2 regions of the Paenibacillus sp. MABNR03 genome follow, and region 2 is predicted to be linked to the other one. Evidence: predicted binding sites of a transcription regulator. Region 2 holds the regulator's gene; the other holds the start of a gene.
What was found. The regulator LexA, encoded in region 2, represses DNA repair genes until DNA is damaged. The targets are predictions, from matches to a motif close to CGAACATATGTTCG.

Region 1: a site for LexA is predicted at 3,331-3,344, ahead of recA (recombinase RecA). Genes of this name have one in related genera too.

Annotation. Positions count from the first base shown of each region.
Region 1 covers NZ_JBCIYR010000001.1:292,510-299,749, forward strand. The annotation lists gene AAIH57_RS01230 (helix-turn-helix domain-containing protein) at 1-15, shown strand, start outside; gene AAIH57_RS01235 (hypothetical protein) at 90-254, shown strand; gene AAIH57_RS01240 (YajQ family cyclic di-GMP-binding protein) at 406-897, shown strand; gene pgsA (CDP-diacylglycerol--glycerol-3-phosphate 3-phosphatidyltransferase) at 1,223-1,810, shown strand; gene AAIH57_RS01250 (competence/damage-inducible protein A) at 1,919-3,175, shown strand; gene recA (recombinase RecA) at 3,414-4,478, shown strand; gene AAIH57_RS01260 (regulatory protein RecX) at 4,732-5,472, shown strand; gene rny (ribonuclease Y) at 5,780-7,240, shown strand, end outside.
Region 2 covers NZ_JBCIYR010000001.1:1,988,849-1,996,088, forward strand. The annotation lists gene AAIH57_RS08355 (carbohydrate ABC transporter permease) at 27-896, opposite strand; gene AAIH57_RS08360 (ABC transporter permease) at 909-1,838, opposite strand; gene AAIH57_RS08365 (HAD family hydrolase) at 2,406-3,197, opposite strand; gene AAIH57_RS08370 (hypothetical protein) at 3,225-3,737, opposite strand; gene AAIH57_RS08375 (DUF896 domain-containing protein) at 3,867-4,076, opposite strand; gene AAIH57_RS08380 (LysM peptidoglycan-binding domain-containing protein) at 4,173-4,550, opposite strand; gene lexA (transcriptional repressor LexA) at 4,846-5,472, shown strand; gene AAIH57_RS08390 (aldehyde dehydrogenase) at 5,575-6,870, opposite strand; gene glnA (type I glutamate--ammonia ligase) at 7,102-7,240, opposite strand, start outside.

The DNA of each region.
Region 1 (7,240 bases), 1.7 Mb from region 2:
ACAGGCAGCGAATAAGGGCTTTAACTGCTGGGGACAATAAGGTTGTTTTCACTTGCAGTTAACTTTCGGTAAAGCGAGGTGGGAAGGCTATGACAGTAAGCTGGATCGTCACAGGTTTGGGTATCATTGTCAGCCTCCTGGGGTATTATTTGACTCCAAGCGCTTGGGGTTATGGAATTCTGGGTTTTGGACTTGCGCATGTCCTTTTGGGTGTGCTTGACATGTTCAGACAGCCCAACCGCAGCCGATATTAGATTGCTGTGCGTAAAAGCATTTTTGGCTACTGCGAAAGTGGTGGCCAAAAATGCTTTTTTCGTTCCATCAGCCCTTTAAAATTAGACTTTTCCGTGGCGAATCCTCTATAATGTTACACAGAACAAATGATTAATTGAAAGGGTGACCAGTTTGAGTTCAGAAAATTCGTTCGATATCGTGTCCAAAATGGACTTGCAGGAATTAACGAATGCCGTTACACAAACGGAGAAGGAAATCGGCACACGTTACGATTTTAAGGGAAGCAAAAGCAGTTTGAAATTGGACAAGGATGCGTTGACGATCGTATCCGATGATGAGACCAAACTTAAGGCTGTTATTGATGTACTACAATCCAAAATGGCGAAGCGGAACCTGCCGCTCAAAAACATTGACTATGGCAAAGTGGAGCCAGCTTCATCGGGGACAGTCCGTCAGCGTTTAAATTTTAAACAAGGGATTGACCAGGATATCGCCAAAAAGATCAATATTCTGATCCGGGACTCCAAAATGAAGGTGAAGAGTCAGATTCAAGGAGATCAGCTCCGGGTAACTGGTAAGAGTAAAAATGATTTGCAGGCCGTAATGCAGCTTTTGAATGGTGCCAATTTGCCTCTTGATTTGCAATATACCAATTTCAAATAAATTTGTTATGCGCGCTTTGTGGTGGGAAAACGTGTTTTGACACTGCAATTGCCGTATATTATACTAAGTGTGCATTGCTAGCAAACAAGCATAAAAGCCCAGTCATCATCGTTTTGCTGACTTTGTGAAAAGCAGTACATCTTCTGGAAGTCGCCGGAACGTTTAAAACGGTTTTTGCGTTTGAACGGTTGACTTTATTTTTTGCGTTTTTACATATGAGAGCAGTGGTGTACGCAGTGAAACTGTAAATGTTCACCTTCCGGATGATGGATACGGGATTAAGATGATTGTTTGGAGTATTGGAGGATAAGAGGGAGGGCGTCTTGTGAATTTACCCAACCGGATTACGCTTGCACGAATTTGCTTAATCCCTTTTTTGATGGTGTTTCTGCTCGTGGACTTTCCATTTTATCCGGAGCCTTTGCAGATTGGAAGTTTATCGCTTCCATACAATCAGCTGGTCGCTGCCATTATATTTGTCATTGCAGCCAGTACGGATGGAATTGATGGATATCTGGCACGGAAAAACAATATGGTCACCAATTTGGGCAAATTGCTTGATCCGCTGGCAGACAAGCTGCTTGTGACTGCAGTGCTCATTTCACTTGTTGAGATGGGCAAGCTGGACTCATGGATCGCTGTTGTTATTATCAGTCGGGAGTTTGCGGTTACGGGGCTTCGCCAAATTGCTTTGCTGGATGGATCGGTTGTTGCGGCCAGCAGCTGGGGCAAGCTGAAAACGGTGGTGCAAATCATCGCCATTGTATTGCTGCTGCTTAATAACTTCCCATTCTCCTACACGGGAATTCAAGTTGATGTTATTGCTGTTTGGGCGGCAGCTCTTATTACGATCTGGTCAGGTGTTGACTATTTTATCAAAAACAAAAATTTGCTTAATTTATCAAAAGCGTAACCGTTTGAGGTCAAACGGGTAATTTATGAAGAACAGCTTGCGCAAAGGGCAATAGGAAAACATCCTATTGCCCTTTGATCACTCACATTGTGCACAGGAGGATGCTGAATGAAGGCAGAAATTATCGCAGTCGGAACAGAGTTGCTGCTGGGGCAGATCGTGAATACAAATGCCAGATATCTATCCCGCGAACTGGCAGCTATCGGTATTGATGTTTATTTTCAAACTGTAGTGGGGGACAATCTGAACCGTCTCAGTGAAGCCATTCGAATTGCCCAGGGACGTGCGGATGTCATTTTGTTCTCTGGCGGCATCGGACCTACACAGGATGATTTGACCAAGGACGCGATAGCAGCAGTTTTGGGGCGCAATCTGCATACTGATCGGATGGCGATGGATAAGATCGAAAGTTTCTTCAGGGATCGCAATGTGGAGATGACTGAGAACAATCGGCGCCAGGCCATCGTGGTTGAGGGGGGAACCCCGCTTGCTAATGAAACGGGTCTTGCAGCAGGGAACGCCATTACGGACAATGGCAAACATTATATTGTCATGCCTGGGCCGCCGAAAGAGTTGATCCCCATGTTTGAGCAGGAGGTCAAACCTTGGCTGTTCCAGCACGTGCTTACGAATGAAATGCCCATCTATTCGAGAATGTTGAAGTTCGCAGGGATCGGCGAGTCGGCCTTGGAAGACCGTCTGCTTGATCTGATCGATAGTCAAACTGACCCGACGATCGCTCCCTATGCTAGTGAGGGAGAAGTGACAGTACGGGTTTCCACCAAGGCGCCGAGTGAAAATGAGGCCAAGCAGAAACTGGATGCAATGGAGGTACTAATCAGGGAGCGGTTGCCAGAACACCTCTACGCGAACGAGGATGTGCCTATAGAGTACACAATCGTGACGATGATGGCTGATATGGGTCTGACCCTTAGCGCGGCTGAGAGCTGTACAGGAGGGCTTGTCATGCAAAGTCTGACATCGGTTCCTGGCAGTGCGTCCATGCTCAAAGGCGGAATTGTATGTTATTCCAACGAAATAAAGGAAAAGCTGCTGAATGTTCCTCATGATTATCTGGAAGGTGAGGAGGCTCCCGGGGCTGTGAGTCCTGAAGTGGCCAAAGTTTTGGCTGAGCAGGTACGCATGATCGGTGATTCCGATTTTGGTCTGTCGGTTACAGGTGTAGCAGGTCCTGGTTATTCGGAACGCAAGCCCCCAGGACTCGTTTTTATCGCTCTGGCTGAGCGGGGAAAAGAGACGGAGATCCACGAACTGCGTATCAACGGAAATCGGGAGACGGTCCGCATCCGTTCGACCAAAGCCATTTTGTACCGTTTATGGCGCAAGCTCATTGCTGTGGACTAGTTGGACACTGAATTGCTTTTGCAGGCAGTATGAAGTATAATCTAAACAGACGGAAGAACCGTAGAATCAGGCATTTCAGCCTTATTTGCGGTTCTTTTTTCTGTTTCATTGCAAGTTTCGCCCAGGAAGAGGCGCCTCGGCCTTCACAAAAAAAACGAATGTATGTTCGAAAAAAAGCTTGGCAAACGTGTTAAAACAAGGTATCATTATCTTATAAACAGTAAAGGGTGTGAGCATATTGTCAGACCGTCGTGCCGCGCTTGATATGGCGCTCCGTCAAATAGAGAAGCAATTTGGTAAAGGATCTATCATGAAACTGGGTGAGTCAACTCACATGCAAGTGGAAATCATACCCAGCGGATCTTTAGCTCTGGATATAGCACTAGGAACAGGCGGCTTGCCAAAAGGCCGGATTGTTGAAATATATGGACCTGAATCTTCAGGTAAAACAACTGTGGCATTGCATGCGATTGCTGAAGTGCAAAGAGTCGGTGGACAAGCTGCATTTATCGATGCCGAGCACGCACTGGATCCCCAGTATGCAAGTAAACTGGGCGTTAACATCGATGAATTGCTTTTGTCCCAGCCTGATACGGGTGAGCAGGCGCTGGAAATTGCTGAAGCACTTGTGCGCAGTGGCGCTGTTGATATTATCGTTGTTGACTCTGTAGCAGCATTGGTACCAAAAGCTGAGATTGAAGGCGAGATGGGGGATTCCCACGTTGGTTTGCAAGCACGTCTGATGTCCCAGGCACTGCGTAAACTTTCCGGGGCAATCAGCAAATCCAAAACGATTGCCATCTTCATCAACCAACTTCGTGAAAAAGTTGGGGTAATGTTTGGTAACCCAGAGACAACACCTGGTGGACGTGCCTTGAAATTCTACTCTACCGTTCGTCTGGATGTTCGTCGTATTGAGAGTATTAAATCAGGCAATGACATTATTGGTAACCGTACTCGCGTAAAAGTTGTGAAAAACAAAGTTGCGCCGCCATTCAAACAGGCTGAAGTAGATATCATGTACGGTGAAGGGATTTCCAGAGAAGGTAGTATCATTGATATTGGTACAGAACTGGATATCGTTAATAAAAGTGGTGCTTGGTATTCTTACGAGGGTGAACGTCTGGGCCAAGGTCGTGAAAATGCGAAGCAGTTCATGAAAGAGCATAAAGAGATTGCACAAGTTATTGAGCAAAAAATCCGTGAAGCAAGCAATCTGACGACGGTTGTTCCAGCTCCAACGAGCGAAGATCAACAAAAAGAAGAAGCAGAAGAACAAGAATTGTTTGAAATCAACGAGTAATCCTTCCTGGCAGGGTGGCCCCGGAATACGTTTTGTCTTCTGGAGCCTCCCGAACTTGTCTGGATTGAGCTTGGCTCGATCTTGCAAGGGGTAAGGCGTATATTCGTGCGCTGTTTAAAGGCCTCTGTCCAGAAGGACAGGGGCTGTTAGCACGCCTATTGAGAGTGATGTGGCCGGGCTTGGTTCCCGGCTTTTTGTATTTGGTTAGTTTCTGCATAAACAGATAACGAACAATGTGGAAGGGGAGACCTGAATGGATCAACACGATGATGATGATTTGTATGATAAAGCAGAGCTGGAGGGAATCTCCCAATTCCCGGACAACGAAGAACTTACCATTACACGGGTAGAACGAACAAAGAGCAGGCAAGCTCGTTACCGAATCACGTTTGGTTTGTACTCAATTACTGTACTTGAAGATGTAATGATCAAATATCGAATGACCCGTGGCAACACGTTTGTAAAGAAGGACCTGGAGGAAATTATAATAGCGGATGAGCGCCAGCAAACCTATGTGCAGGCTCTGCGCTATCTGGAGCACAAACAGCGTACAAGGTATGAATTAAGCCAGCGGCTGCGTCAAAAGGAATTCGCTGCACCGTTGATTGAAGAGGTGCTGGATCGGCTTGAGCAGGAGAAGCTCGTAGACGATGAAGGGTTTGCGAAGGAATGGACAAGACAGCGTATGACAGGACAGAGGAAGGGAAAACTGTGGATAAGGCAAGAGCTGCGTCAAAAGGGCATTGCCAATGAACTCATCGTTGAAGCACTTGAAGGTGTAAGTACGGATGCGGAGTTTGAAACAGCTTTGACCGCTGGACGAAAGAAATGGAATCAGGTCAAAGGAGACATTTCGGAGAAGAAACGCAAAACGCTTCCTTTCCTGATGCGGCGCGGGTTTCCTATGGATATGGTACGCAAAGTCGTAAATTGTTTAATTGAAGAAGATGAAGCAGAAGATCCTGAAGACGACGAGTTGTTGTCATGGGATTAACAGAGAGTACACAGTGTGTTGCATTCTCTTGACAATTTCTTTCGTCAAATACTAAAATGGACATGAGTCTGTAAGAAATGGACAACCCTTTTTCCTTCCAAAAAAGCGGTTTCGGTTTCTTAGGATTTAACCTTCATGATTATGGGTTCGCTGAAGATGGCGAATAGTACGTGGTAACATGTACACTTGAAATGAAAATCGGCGGGGGATCGCCGTAGGTATCGTTATTCCCAAACATATGTATGACTTGAAAACAGCAAATTGACCCAAGGAATGCCTTGGAGGAACCAACGAGGAGGTGAACAGTATGATTGCAATCACGATCGTTCTCGTTGTTGCCGCGCTATTCATTGGGTTCGGAGTAGGATATTTTATTCGCAAATCTCTTGCAGAGGCTAAAATCTCCAGTGCGGAACAAGCTGCCGTACAGATCGTTGAGAACGCGAAGAAAGAGGCAGAAGCACAGAAGAAAGAGACGGTGCTGGAAGCGAAGGATGAGATTCATCGCATTCGGGCCGAAGCTGAAAAAGACACTCGTGAACGTCGGAATGAAATTCAACGACAAGAAAGACGATTGTTGCAAAAAGAAGAGTCGCTGGATAAAAAGATGGAATCACTCGAACGTAAAGAAGAGCAAGTGGCTAACAAAGAGAAGCGAATTGATGAGACACAGCAGCAGATCGAAATGATTTACAAAAATCAGGTGACGGAACTGGAGCGTATATCCAACCTCACCATGGAAGATGCACGCAGTATCATACTGTCCAACGTAGAACAGGAAGTTCGTCACGAGACGGCTCAAATGATCAAGGACATTGAACAGCAGGCGAAGGAAGAGGCGGACAAGAAATCCCGCGAAATTATTACACTTGCTATTCAACGCTGTGCAGCGGATCATGTGGCAGAGACAACGGTATCTGTTGTAACCTTGCCTAATGAAGAAATGAAAGGCCGGATTATCGGTCGTGAAGGACGTAACATCCGTGCGCTTGAAACCCTAACCGGGATTGACCTTATTATCGATGATACGCCAGAAGCGGTTATTCTGTCGGGCTTTGACCCGATCCGTCGTGAGATTGCCCGTACTGCCCTGGAAAAACTGGTGGCTGACGGACGCATTCACCCGGCACGCATTGAAGAGATGGTGGAGAAATCCCGCAAAGAAGTGGATGAGCGCATCCGTGAATACGGTGAGCAAGCTACCTTTGAAGTGGGCGTGCATGGTCTGCATCCGGACCTGATCAAAATTTTGGGCCGGTTGAAGTTCCGTACAAGCTACGGCCAGAACGTCTTGAAACATTCGATGGAAGTCGCTTATCTGGCTGGATTGATGGCTGGCGAACTCGGAGAAGACGTTACACTTGCAAGACGTGCAGGCCTATTGCATGACATCGGTAAAGCGCTGGATCACGAAGTGGAAGGATCACACGTTGAAATCGGCGTGGAGCTGGCGAAGAAATATAAAGAACATCCGGTAGTAATCAACAGTATCGCGTCCCATCACGGGGATTGCGAAGCAACTTCGGTCATTGCCATGCTGGTTGGCGCAGCAGATGCGCTGTCTGCAGCAAGACCGGGTGCACGCCGCGAAACACTGGAAACGTATATCAAACGACTGGAGAAACTGGAAGAAATTTCGGAATCGTTCGAAGGTGTCGAGAAATCGTATGCCATTCAGGCCGGACGCGAAGTTCGCGTTATGGTACAGCCTGAGAAAATTGATGATGCCGAAGCATTCCGTCTCGCACGTGACATTACGAAGATGATT
Region 2 (7,240 bases):
ATAGATATTAACTATTTTGATTGGAATTACTGTTTAACAGATCCCAACATGATACCGGTTACAAAGTATCTTTGTACAAAAGGATATATCGTGAGAATTGGCAAGATTGTCAGTACCATTGTTACCGACTTGATATTTGCAGAGATTTGAGTCAAATTGTCGGCTGATGCGCCCGCCGAAGCTCCTCCTGTTGCACCCGCAATCATGTTGCGCAGATAGATGGTCACAGGGAACAGCTCTTTTTTGTCGAGGTAGAGGAAGGCTGGAAACCATGAGTTCCAGTGGCCCACCGCATAAAACAGTACCATTGTAGCCATTACAGCCTTACTCAGCGGTAATATGATGCGAAGTAAAATACCGTATGTGTTCAAACCGTCGATGGCTGCAGCTTCCTCCAGTTCCTCCGGCATGTTCTCGAAAAACGATTTCATAATTAACATGTTATAGATGCTGATTGCACCAGGGACAACCAACGCCCACATCGTATTGTTCATACCCAGGGAATTAATCAGGACATAGTTTGGAATCAATCCGCCACTGAAAAACATGGTGAACACGGCAAACATCGTCCAGAACTTGCGTCCCATTAATCTCTTTTTGGAGATCGCATACGCGAATATGGTGGTCATGAACATGGATATCAACGTACCCACCACAGTGTAGATAATCGTATTTTTATAATTGGTCCAGAACATGCTGTCTCGAGAGATTGTCTTGTACGTGTCTACATTGAAACCTCTCGGGATGATGCTGACTTTCCCTGAATTGATATAGGATTCGCTACTGAAAGATTGCGCTACGACATTCAGGAATGGATAGAGCGTGATGAACACCACGAGCAGCAAAAAAATGGCGTTAAACACTTTGAACACTTTGTATGATTTTGATTCCTGCATGTTGTCCCTCCTTTACCACAAGCTTCGTTGTGTTAATCTGCGTGAGATTGCATTTACCGAGAATACCAATATGAGTCCGATGAGTGATTCGAATAATCCAATCGCAGTAGCATAACTGAAGTTACTGGATTGCAAACCTACCCGGTACAGGTAAGTGGAAATCACGTCAGATGTGTCATAAATCAGCGGGTTATAAAGGAGTAAAATTTTCTCAAATCCGACGGCAAGAAAATTACCCATATTCAGAATCAACAATGTAACGATCGTTGGCAAAATGCCCGGAATGGTTACATGAATCGTTTGTTTCCAGCGGTTCGCACCATCAATCCGTGCAGCTTCATACAAGGAATCATCAATGGTTGTCAATGCGGCAAGATACAGAATGGCTCCCCAACCCATGCCTTGCCAAATTTCTGAAGAAATATAGATCGTTCTGAACCATTCGGCACGCTGCATAAAAGGAATGTTGTCTCCGGTAAAGAATGCAACCAAGCCATTTATTGATCCATTAACTGCGGTTAACTGCAAAATCATTCCGGCTACGATCACGATGGATAAGAAATGCGGTAGATAGGATGCAGTCTGAACAAACTTTTTAAAGCGTTTACTTTTCACTTCGTTCAAAAGCAGAGCAAAGATAATTGGAACCGGGAAAGTGAATAGTAATGCAAGCCCACCTAGTATTAATGTATTTCCAAATACTTTCCAAAACGTCGGGTCTTGTACGAACATCTGGAAATACCTTAACCCAACCCAAGTTTCACCAAAAATACTGCCTCCGGGTACAAATCTTCTAAAGGCAATCACATTACCAATCATGGGTCCGTATTTGAAAATAAGCAGATAGATAACTGGAAGTATTAATAGGGAATACAGCTGCCAATCTTTGCGGAGTAAGGCTCCTGCTGTTCTTAACCTGCTTTCTTTACGTAATGAGGTCATCGTAAGCGTGTTTTTTGCAGTTTCTGAATTCATGTCTGATTCACTCCGATCCATAATCTTGATAAAATCAAAAGTACTTCATGACAACTCCCATCTTCTCTTCTTTCTATCGAAGACCTTGCAGAAATTTCACCCCCACTGCATAATAAATATTTGGAAATGTAAGCGATATCAATATATGTGATTTAAATGGATATACTTAGTCCAGATTGTTATCTTGCTGCCCAATCTCATCCATACCTCTTGTATTCCAAAAATTAATATTTCCCAAAACTATGTAAAGCGCTTACAATAAACATAAAAATAATAAAGCAATAACTCCTGATTCCATAACCTGGATTTGTCAAAAGATCACCGCTTGTTTAGTTTCCATACTAGTCATACTAGTATGTTAGTTACATTCTAAATCAGCAGTCCCAACATTTCAATACCTTTTTTTATTATTTTTCCAAACTTCAACACATTACAGCTATAAAGTATCATTATGTAAAAAAACATTGATAACTAATTGAATGATTTAGCATCACTCGCTGAGTTATCAATGTTTGGCTAGAAAATATGGAGATATCAGAAGTTAGCAATGATACGTTCTAATTCCGACAAATGCTTAATTTCATGATCAGGTACATACGACTCCGGGTTCACCTTATTTTCACGGTTAATCCAGACAGACTGAATACCTGCAGATAGAGCTCCACGAATATCGGTAGTAAGTTTATCCCCTACCATCAGACTCTCTTCTGGTTTCACTTCAAGTTTGCTAAGTGCATGCTCAAAGATCGACGGGTCAGGTTTCCCCTTACCGAAGGTACCCGAAATAATAATCTCATCAAAGAAAGGAGCCAGCTCAGGTACACCGTCCAACTTCTCTTGTTGAAGTGCTGGACAACCGTTAGTTAACAGCAATAGCTTGAACTTGCCTTGCAATTGTCGCAACGTATCCATCGTTTCCTCATAAACATGAGGTCTGGATCTGCGCTCTGCCCCGAATTGCGAAGCGAGTCGTTCAGCCAAGTCTTCCCGATCCACACCCAGCTTCAACAAGCCACGACGCCATGACTCCTTGCGATACACAGGAGCGAGTTGTTCCAATTGACGGAACTCAGGTTGGTCGCCACCTGTAAAGTTAGCCCATAAACCTTCAAAAGGATTAATGCCAATCATTTTGGTGAACGGGAAAGTTTCATATGATTCGTAAAGACTTCGAGCTTCGTTACGAACTGCTTCCTCCAGATCTTCAGGCTTAATGCCGGTTTCTTGAGAAGCGAGCAGGCAAGTTTCATGGAATGCTTCACGCACACTGCGTTCATCCCACAACAAAGTATCATCCAGGTCGAACAAAATCGCTTTTAATGCCATTCCGGTCATCTTCCCCTTTGTGAATAATTACTTTTTCTCGTCTGTTTCTACAGTAATCTGATGTGCTTTGGCAAATTTCAGAAGTCGTTCCGAAATTGCATCTGTATCATAACGGTTCAATAGTTTAGTGAACACCCATCTTTTGCCACGGCTGTTATGCTCGATAACTACCGTTCCCTGCTCGAATCGGAACTTAACGATGTCATCTACTCCGATGGAGCGTTCACGATTCCCTTTGGTTGTTATAATTCGGTTGCTCCCGATTTTAATGTAAGGACGGCGGAGCATAAAGATCACAGCCAAAAATACATACAACAGCATGGTAACCCAGTCCCATGTTGTCATCGGAGCTTTAACAAGAAATGTGCTCATAAACAGATACAATAACGCAAGTCCGATCAGGAAAATAGGAAACAGGAGACTGCGTCCTTTAAAAATGTCTTCACCGGGCGAACCCGAAATCGGTTGACCATTTTTTTTGCGCTGCTGATTCAACTGCTTTGAATTTTTCCGAACCGTTCTCTCGAACGAACGAGCCATGAGAATCCCCCTTTATGTCTTCTTTGTATCGGCTTACAAAAAACGTAAACCAACATTCCCCCTATAAATTTGCATTCTCAAAATAACAGGAAGAAACCTAAATATCATCAAGATATCATTAGGTTTCTTTTAGTGTTTGAGTTTGCCTTGGCGGCCTTGATCGTTTTCATCATCTACAATTTCAATAGAATCCAGTTGCTGTCTGAAGTTGCTGCGGATGTTGCTCAAGTAAATTTCTCTAAGTTTGGCCCGTTCAGCAAGTTCTTCCTCCGTCAGTCCAGTGGACTTTTGTTTACGAGCCAATTCATTAATACGTGCTACCAGGCTATCTATATCCAAGCTTGTCCCCTCCAAAAATACAAAGTCATACTAACTTTGACATGATCGAGGCAGCTTGTCAAGGCTACTACTTACACGGTCGTATGAATCATGAAATTAGGGTGTAAACTGAGGCAAAATCAACACTTGCCCTGCTTGAATTGAAGTCGATTCAAGTTGATTTACTTTCTTCATTGCTTCTATATATACACGTGTATCCATATTTTCCGGTTTATGTTCCAAAGAAATGCTCCATAGCGTCTCTCCCTGAGACACCGCTATTTTCCCTCCGGGAAGAACGTCACCCTCATCCCCTGCAAATACAGTCAAAACGGTACTGCAACCAACAAATATGATTAACGATACCATAATCAATTTCAACATCCATGTTGGAATCTTGGCATCTGCAAACAATCTCTTAACATGACCTATGTTAGACTTGACCGCTTCCGAATTCACCGGTTCATAAATACTTTGATAAGTAGAATATCTCATATCAATCGTCCTCCAAACGTTTGTTCCTATCTGTTGAAATCAATATAACACGAACACTTGTTTTGTACAACAGATTTTTAGAACAATTGTTCGCTTTATTTTCATCACCTAATTTCTGTAACTTGATTATAAATAACAGTCCAATTCTCACTTTTCGTAACGGTTTGGTAACAAACGCTATACTCCCATTCATAATCGTTGATTTTATCGCATTTTATTTAGAACTTATGTTTGTACGAACGGAGGTTCTATGTTATAATTTTCCCAAACGTTACTAAAATGGGGTTGATACGGTATGTCGAAGATATCCAGCAGGCAGCAGGCTATTCTGGAGTTTATACGCAATGAAGTCCGGTTGAAGGGATATCCTCCTTCCGTACGAGAAATTGGAGAAGCTGTTGGACTGGCTTCCAGCTCAACGGTCCACGGACACCTGGATCGCTTGGAGAAGAAAGGTCTAATTAGACGTGACCCTACCAAACCAAGAGCCATCGAACTATTAAGTCAAGAGGAATCCGAGCACTCCCATCAGTTTGCACATAGTGTTGCCCGTATTCCTGTTGTAGGTAAAGTCACAGCAGGGGTCCCTATTACTGCAACAGAAAACATTGAAGATTATTTCCCCCTTCCCACTCATTATGTCGGTGAACAGAAGGTATTTATGCTCTCTGTCGTTGGAGACAGTATGATTGAAGCAGGGATCGTCAATGGTGACTATGTTATCGTGCGCCAGCAGCAAACAGCAGATAACGGTGATATTGTCGTTGCGATGACTGAAGATGACGAAGCGACGGTCAAAACATTTTACAAAGAAAAAGATCACATTCGCCTTCAGCCTGAGAATGCCACATTTGAGCCACTTCGCCTGAAACACGTAAGCATTTTAGGTAAAGTCATTGGCCTTTTCCGCGATATTCACTAGCATTCTCTGCAGCGAATCAAGATGAAATGAAATTTTCAAAGAGGCTGTCCTGTTCGCCAGGACAACCTCTTTTTTTGTTTCACCTAATTTTAATTCCACTTTTCAACGTTTTAGGATGCTTTTGTGATGAGAGAACACATCAAAGCTCTTCTGACCATGGTATGCCCCCATACCACTGTCTCCAACACCACCAAACGGCAAAAAATGTGAAGTCATATGTGATAACGTATCATTAATGCATCCTCCCCCGAAGGAGACTTGTTCCAGAATCTGATTCTGGAGTTCCTCATCCTCTGTGAAGAGATATAGCGCCAGCGGCTTTGGACGTCGCACAATCTCATCCAGTAGAGGGTTAAGATCATTGTATATCATCACAGGTAGAATAGGACCGAAGATCTCTTCTTGCATAACAGGCGAATTCCAATCCACATTTCCAAGCACTGTTGGTTCAATCAGCAGCTGATCCCGATCAGAGCGACCACCGATTAGAGCATTCTCACCATTAAGGAAAACCGATAAACGATCAAAGTTACGAGCATTGACGATGTGAGGAAAATCAGTATTTCGTATCACATCTTCACCAAATTTGTCTTTGATCTCTGTCGCAATCAGTTCAAGCAGTTTGTCGTGTACATCTTGATGTACAAGCAAGTAATCCGGAGCGACACAGGTCTGACCCGCATTTAGAAACTTGCCCCGAACAATCCGCTGAGCAGCTAGCTGCAAATCAGCATCTTTATGAACGATTACCGGGCTCTTACCCCCCAATTCAAGGGTGACCGGAGTGAGATGTTCAGCTGCTGCCTTCATTACAATGCGGCCAACACCCGTGCTGCCTGTAAAAAAGATGTAATCAAACTTCTCATTCAACAAGGCTGTGCTTGTCTCAACTTCACCTTCCATGACCGCTACATACTCCATAGGGAAGATCTCTTCGACCAAATCATGAGTAAGTCGTGATACAGACGGGGTTAATTCAGATGGTTTGATAATGGCACAGTTACCCGCAGCTATCGCACCGATTAAAGGACCAAAGGCTAGTTGGAACGGATAGTTCCATGGTGCAATAATAAGAGCTACCCCATAAGGTTCGGAGTAAATAGTGCTCACGCCATCAGGAATGAGAGAACTTGTGGGCACAGCTTTTGGCGCCGCCCAATCTTTTAGATGATCTAATGCAAAATCCAATTCACCTAAAACGATGCGAATCTCAGAGCTATACGCCTCAGCTTCAGATTTATTCAGATCCGCACGCAGGGCGTCCAATATCCGTTGCTCGTATTTCTGAATTCCCTGTCTTAATTGTTGAAGAGCACGAATACGATAATCAATATTTTTGGTTTGGGCTGTATAAAAGAAAGCTCGCTGGCTTGCTACGAGCTGCTTCGCTTGTTCCATAACAACATCTCCAATTAATATTTTAAAATTAAATTGCCCAAAATATAATTGAATTATATCTTACTAATATGAAAATATCAACATATAAAATATGTATATTTTCTCCAGTTCCTATGTATTGTCTCTTTCATTCCGATAAGACATCGCTTCCGGACTGACCCTCCTCCTCTTTAATTTCCTACTATTCACATAAAAAAGCCCTCAGCGCTAATGCGCCAAGGGCTTCCGGTATTAGTACAAAGTAATGTATTGATCGCGTTCCCATTGGTGGACTTGTGTACGATACATATCCCACTCAATTTCTTTCAGCTCGTAGAAGTGAGCCAGGGCGTGATCGCCAAGAGCATCACAGATTACTTCACTGCGGATC